DNA from 2 places in the Enterobacter sp. JBIWA008 genome. Region 1 is predicted to be linked to the other one. Evidence: predicted binding sites of a transcription regulator. Region 1 holds the regulator's gene; the other holds the start of a gene.

What was found. The regulator ArgR, encoded in region 1, controls arginine synthesis, uptake and breakdown. The targets are predictions, from matches to a motif close to ANTGAATAAAAATACANT.
Region 2: a site for ArgR is predicted at 1,251-1,268, ahead of argA (amino-acid N-acetyltransferase). Genes of this name have one in related genera too.

Annotation. Positions count from the first base shown of each region.
Region 1 covers NZ_CP074149.1:4,332,054-4,335,470, forward strand. The annotation lists gene degS (outer membrane-stress sensor serine endopeptidase DegS) at 1-382, shown strand, start outside; gene mdh (malate dehydrogenase) at 473-1,411, opposite strand; gene argR (transcriptional regulator ArgR) at 1,810-2,280, shown strand; gene yhcN (peroxide/acid stress response protein YhcN) at 2,655-2,918, shown strand; gene yhcN (peroxide/acid stress response protein YhcN) at 3,029-3,295, shown strand; gene KGP24_RS21025 (barstar family protein) at 3,358-3,417, opposite strand, start outside.
Region 2 covers NZ_CP074149.1:3,881,952-3,885,368, reverse strand. The annotation lists gene argA (amino-acid N-acetyltransferase) at 1-1,217, opposite strand, end outside; gene amiC (N-acetylmuramoyl-L-alanine amidase AmiC) at 1,445-2,698, shown strand; tRNA gene KGP24_RS18750 (tRNA-Met) at 2,787-2,863, opposite strand; tRNA gene KGP24_RS18745 (tRNA-Met) at 2,908-2,984, opposite strand; tRNA gene KGP24_RS18740 (tRNA-Met) at 3,029-3,105, opposite strand; gene mltA (murein transglycosylase A) at 3,314-3,417, shown strand, end outside.

The DNA.
Region 1 (3,417 bases):
GGAAGGGATCGGCTTTGCCATTCCGTTCCAGCTGGCGACAAAAATTATGGATAAACTGATCCGCGACGGACGCGTGATCCGCGGCTATATCGGTATCGGCGGGCGTGAAATTGCACCGATGCACACCCAGGGCGGCGGTATCGATCAGATTCAGGGCATCGTAGTTAACGAGGTTGCGCCGGGTGGTCCGGCGGCCAACGCGGGGATTCAGGTAAATGATGTCATCGTGTCGGTCAACGGCACGCCAGCGGTCTCTGCGCTGGAGACGATGGATCAGGTAGCAGAAATTCGCCCGGGCTCTATCATCCCTGTTGAGGTCATGCGCAACGATAAGAAACTGACGCTGCAGGTGACGATTCAGGAATACCCGGCAACAAACTGACAGCCATAAAAAAACCGAAGCCAGCAAGTGCTTCGGTTTTTTTTGCCGGGTGGCGCTGACGCTTACCCGGCCTGCGGGAGACGGTTCGTATTACTTGTTAACGAACTCTTCGCCCAGGGTGATATCTTTCTTCAGCGTATCCAGCATGCCTTCCATCGCGTGTTGTTCAAACGCGCTCAGCGTACCAATGGATTTACGCTCTTCGATACCGTTTTTACCCAGCAGCAGCGGCTGAGAGAAGAAGCGGGCGTGTTCGCCATCGCCTTCAACGTAAGCGCATTCAACAACGCCTTTCTCGCCCTGCAGAGCGCGAACCAGCGACAGACCGAAACGCGCAGCTGCCTGGCCCATAGACAGGGTTGCAGAACCGCCACCCGCCTTCGCTTCCACTACTTCGGTGCCCGCGTTCTGGATGCGTTTAGTCAGGTCAGCCACTTCCTGCTCGGTGAAGCTCACGCCTGGGATCTGCGACAGCAGAGGCAGAATGGTGACGCCAGAGTGACCGCCGATGACCGGAACTTCCACTTCTGTTGGCTGTTTGCTTTTCAGCTCAGCAACAAAGGTGTTGGAACGGATGATATCCAGCGTGGTCACACCGAACAGTTTGTTTTTGTCGTAAACACCTGCTTTCTTCAGCACTTCTGCCGCGATAGCAACGGTGGTGTTCACCGGGTTAGTGATGATGCCGATGCATGCTTTCGGGCAGATTTCTGCAATCTGCTGCACCAGGTTTTTCACGATGCCCGCGTTGACGTTGAACAGGTCTGAACGATCCATGCCAGGCTTACGCGCCACGCCTGCAGAAATCAGCACCACGTCGGCACCCTGCAGTGCAGGACGCGCATCTTCACCGGAGAAGCCTTTGATTTTTACAGCAGTCGGGATGTGGCTCAGGTCAACCGCCACACCTGGGGTTACCGGGGCAATATCGTACAGGGAGAGTTCTGAGCCTGAAGGCAGTTGGGTTTTCAGTAGTAGGGCAAGCGCCTGGCCGATACCACCAGCAGCGCCGAGGACTGCGACTTTCATCCTAAACTCCTTATTATGGTTAACTTAAGTATCTGTAAATCCGTTGCGGCGACCATAATTCAGCAAGTAAATAATTACAATTTTCGTAGCTAAAGAATTTGAGGTCACGCGACTTTAATCTCTCTTCAGAAGACTATCTGACGACAGACGGCAACGCATTAAGAGGTGGTTACAATACACCCTGCCCCGCCACCAAAACAACATCATTTTGATAACATTTAATTTACTTTTAAGCTTATTTGCGCGGCGTGACCCAGGCATGTTTTCTGATAACGAAATCTGATAAAATCACTCCCTTTCATAACATTATTTCAGCCTTGCGCTGAGTAGATAATTTGCATAAAAATTCATCCACATGCATAATAATGTTGTTTCTATCGTCATATTCCGGGTGACTTATGCGAAGCTCGTCTAAGCAAGAAGAATTAGTAAAGGCGTTTAAGGCGCTACTCAAAGAAGAGAAATTCAGTTCTCAGGGAGAAATTGTTCAGGCGCTGCAGGAACAAGGCTTCGATAACATCAATCAGTCGAAAGTCTCCCGCATGTTAACGAAATTTGGCGCGGTGCGTACCCGCAACGCCAAGATGGAGATGGTCTATTGCCTGCCAGCAGAACTTGGCGTGCCGACTACCTCCAGCCCGCTCAAGAATCTGGTTCTGGATATCGATCATAACGACGCCGTTGTAGTGATCCACACAAGCCCAGGTGCAGCACAGCTGATTGCCCGCATGCTGGACTCGTTGGGTAAAACGGAAGGTATCCTCGGGACTATAGCTGGCGATGACACCATCTTTACCACACCGGCTAGCGGTTTCTCCGTGAAAGATCTCCACGAAGCGATTCTGGTACTGTTCGAACAGGAACTCTAATCTCCTCTCCCCGTAGCGCCGCTGCGGGGATCGTTCTGCTTCCGCTGCTTTTTCCCCTCTTTTCTATTTCCCTTTACTTTGACAAATAGTGCTTTTTACCACCCATCGTCATTCACCTGGTGAATGCTAATCAAAAAATCGCACAAAAAATCAAAATCTGATATCCATATGATTTAATTAGATATACCCATCAAAAAAGAGCAAAAAATACTCAATATTATGCAATTTGGTTATAAAAAATTGGCGGTTTAACACGTAATAACCAAGGAAACCATTAGCATGGTATTAATTTTTGCCGTTATTAGTGTATACTTGATTTTGTGATGAGGGTCACGAAACAAGACCCCACTAAAAAATTCGACGAGGTAAGAATCATGAAAATCAAATCAACTGTAGCGGCGCTGAGCGTCCTGTCTGTCCTGTCATTTGGTGCTTTCGCAGCAGACTCTATCAATGCTGACCAGGCGCAATCCCGCCAGGCCATCGGTACGGTTTCTGTCGGCGCGGTCGCCACATCGCCAATGGATATGCGTGAGATGCTGAACAAAAAAGCGGAAGAACAGGGTGCATCATCCTATCGCATTATCGAAGCGCGATCTGGTGACCACTGGCACGCTACCGCTGAGCTGTACAAATAAGTTTTAGTGATAACTGAAGACGTAAATCTCCACTCAACGGCACCAGGCATAAAAATAGCGGTTCAACCCTTCTCGCCGTTGAGTAAAAACCCTATGCAGGAGTAAAGGCTATGAAAACCAAATTGATCATCGCAACCCTCGGTCTGGCATCCGTTCTCTCTTTCGGCGCTAGCGCAGCCGTACAGCAGGTGAATGCCGACCAGGCACAAAATCTACAGCGTATGGGCAGCATCTCCGTAACGTCTGTCACCGGTTCACCGATGGATATTCGTCACGAACTTGCCGCCAAAGCTGAAAAAGCAGGTGCCAGCAGCTATCGCGTCACCGAACTGAATCAGGGTGACCACTGGCACGCAACGGCAGAACTGTATAAATAAACCCTCGTCGTATCTCATCATACGACTTGCCCCTGGCCTCATGGTCAGGGGCTTTTTTTCGTTCAATGCCGCGCGTTAAAGCACAGCTGCCCTTCAAGCTCTTCTTCCGCTTCATCGAACAG
Region 2 (3,417 bases), 450 kb from region 1:
TGAATGCTGCGCGTCGTCAGGACGAACAGCTTGCTCAGCCCCATCTGGCGCGCCTGCGCCGCCACGCGTTCAAGCAGCATTTCGCCGCGTGAAGAGCTACGGTAATCAGGATGCACCGCCACGCAGGCCATTTCACCGATCTTTTCTTCCGGGAACGGATAGAGCGCGGCGCAGGCAATGGTGAGGTTATCGCGCTGAATAATGGTGAATTTGTCGATCTCCATCTCCAGCTGCTCGCGTGAGCGACGTACCAGAATGCCCTGCTGTTCCAGCGGGCGGATCAGCTCCAGAATGCCGCCGATGTCATTGATGGTGGCGCGGCGGATCTGCTCCGCACTCTCCATCACAATTTGTGTACCAATACCGTCGCGCGAGAACAGCTCCTGCAGCAGGGCTCCGTCTTCCTGATAGCTGTTCAGGTGGCTGCGGCGCACGCCACTGCGGCAGGCCTTCACGGCGCCACGCAGGAAGCGGACGGTGCCGGAGTGGTAATCGCCTTCGGCTTCCAGCGCTTCCACGCGGGCCTGGGCTTCATTCGGGAAAAGTTCCGGCACTATTACCCCTTCATCGTTTACGACACCCTGGGAGGAGCAAAACCCAATCATTTTTTCCGCCTTCAGCTTGATTGCCAGCTGCGTGGCAATCTCTTCTGAGGTCAGGTTAAAGCTTTCACCGGTTACGGAGACCGCCACCGGGCCCATCAGCACGATGGCACCGCTGTCCAGCTGGCGGTGAATAGCTTCTTCATCAATACGACGAATGCGGCCACTGTGGCAGTAATCCACGCCATCGTCCACGCCGAGCGGCTGGGCAATGATAAAGTTGCCGCTCACGACGTTGATATGCGCGCCCTGCAGCGGCGTATTGTTCAGGCTCATGGAGAGACGCGCGGTAATATCCAGCTGCAGCAGACCCGCCGCCTGTTTCACCAGCTCCAGGGTTTTGGCATCGGTGACGCGGGTATGTTTGTGGTAAATCGGCTCGTGGTGGTGAGCAGCCAGGTTGGCGTCGATCTGCGGACGCGCGCCATACACCACCACCAGGCGGATACCGAGGCTGTGCAGCAGGCCAATGTCATTGACGATGCTGGAAAAATTCTCATGCTCAATGGCTTCGCCGCCAAGCATGATGACAAACGTTTTTCCCCGATGGGCGTTGATATAGGGAACAGAATGGCGGAATCCCTGGACCAGTTCGGTTCTACGTTCCTTCACCATGGCACAACCCTTAATGAATGTTTATTCGTAATTTCTGTATTTTTATTCGATTATGGACGTGTGTGCAAGCGCAAATTTTCCGCGACCCACAGAAATTGGTAAGTAATCCGTGCGTTAGCGTGTGATTGTTTACCTTTTTATAGATGACAGTTTATGCGTCATTCGTTAAAGTTTTCGGTCAATTTGGACATTTTGTATATCAGTCAGTGTTCTTGCTCGGGAGAAGCATGTCGGGATCCAATTCAGCAATAAGCCGCCGCCGTTTGTTAAAAGGGGCCGGGGCAATGTGGTTGCTTAGCGTCAGTCAGGTCGGTCTTGCCGCCACCAGTCAGGTGGTGGCAGTGCGCGTCTGGCCGTCGTCGACCTATACGCGCGTGACGGTCGAATCCAATCGCGTGCTGAAATATAAGCAATTTGCCCTCAGCAACCCGGAACGCGTGGTAGTGGATCTCGAAGGCGTTAACCTCAACTCCGTGCTGAAAGGGATGGCGGCGCAGATCCGCGGCGACGATCCGTTTATTAAATCGGCGCGCGTCGGGCAGTTTGATCCACAAACCGTGCGCATGGTGTTTGAACTGAAGCAGAACGTTAAGCCGCAGCTGTTCGCCCTGGCGCCCGTTGCGACGTTCAAAGAGCGCCTGGTGATGGATCTCTACCCGGCCAATGCGACGGATATTCAGGATCCGCTTCTCGCTCTGCTGGAGGATTACAACAAAGGCGATCTGCAGAGTCAGGTTCCACCTGCGCAAAGCGGTCCGCAGCCGGGCAAAGCAGGGCGCGATCGTCCGATTGTGATCATGCTCGATCCTGGCCACGGCGGCGAAGACTCCGGCGCGGTGGGGAAATATCATACGCGTGAAAAAGACGTGGTGCTGCAAATTGCACGTCGTCTGAAGGCGTTGATTGATAAAGAAGGGAATATGCGCGCCTATATGACGCGCAATGAAGATATTTTTATCCCGTTGAAGGTCAGGGTGGCGAAAGCGCAGAAGCAGCGCGCCGATTTGTTCGTGTCGATCCATGCGGATGCGTTTACCAGCCGCCAGCCAAGCGGCTCGTCGGTGTTTGCGCTCTCAACCAAAGGCGCGACCAGTACCGCAGCAAGATTCCTGGCTGACAGCCAGAACGCCTCTGACCTGATTGGTGGCGTGAGCAAAAGCGGCGACCGCTACGTCGACCACACTATGTTCGATATGGTGCAGTCGCTGACCATTAACGACAGCCTGAAGTTTGGTAAAGCGGTGCTGGGCAAGCTGGGCAACATCAATAAGCTGCATAAAAACAGCGTTGAACAGGCCGGGTTTGCGGTACTCAAGGCACCGGATATCCCGTCCATTCTGGTAGAAACAGCGTTTATCAGTAACGTTGAAGAGGAGCGTAAGCTCAAGACGGCAAAATTCCAGCAGGAAGTTGCGGAGTCGATTCTGGCGGGGATACGGGCGTATTTCTCTGACGGGGCGACGCTGGCGCGGCGCGGGTAAATCGTTCAGCCGGGTAAACGCCCGGCAAATTCACAAACGACAGATACAAAAAAACACCCTTAAGGGTGTTTATTGTTTTTAGAAGTATTGGTTGCGGGGGCCGGATTTGAACCGACGACCTTCGGGTTATGAGCCCGACGAGCTACCAGGCTGCTCCACCCCGCGTCCGTCTTTCTACTCGTGTAGAAACTTACTTCTTCAAATTTGATTGGTTGCGGGGGCCGGATTTGAACCGACGACCTTCGGGTTATGAGCCCGACGAGCTACCAGGCTGCTCCACCCCGCGTCCGTCTTTCTACAGTCGTAGAAGATACTTCATCAAATTTTAATTGGTTGCGGGGGCCGGATTTGAACCGACGACCTTCGGGTTATGAGCCCGACGAGCTACCAGGCTGCTCCACCCCGCGTCCGTGGATGCGCACTATACTCGGATAGGTTTGTGATGCAACCCCTTTTTCACATAAATCATGATTTTGTATGCAAATTGAACGACATGGCTTTGTTTGGACTATTTTTTGCGCAAAATTTGCCAAAGGGCATGCGATCGCATTTCATTAGCCCTGGCGGTTTGTTATCTTCATCACGCGGAAATGGGCAACTTAAAGACGAGATATAATGAAAGGACGTTGGGCGAAGTATCTGATGGCGGGCGCAATGGTAGCGATTCTTGCGGCCTGTTCTTCCAAACCGACCGATCGCGGTCAACAGTATAAAGACGG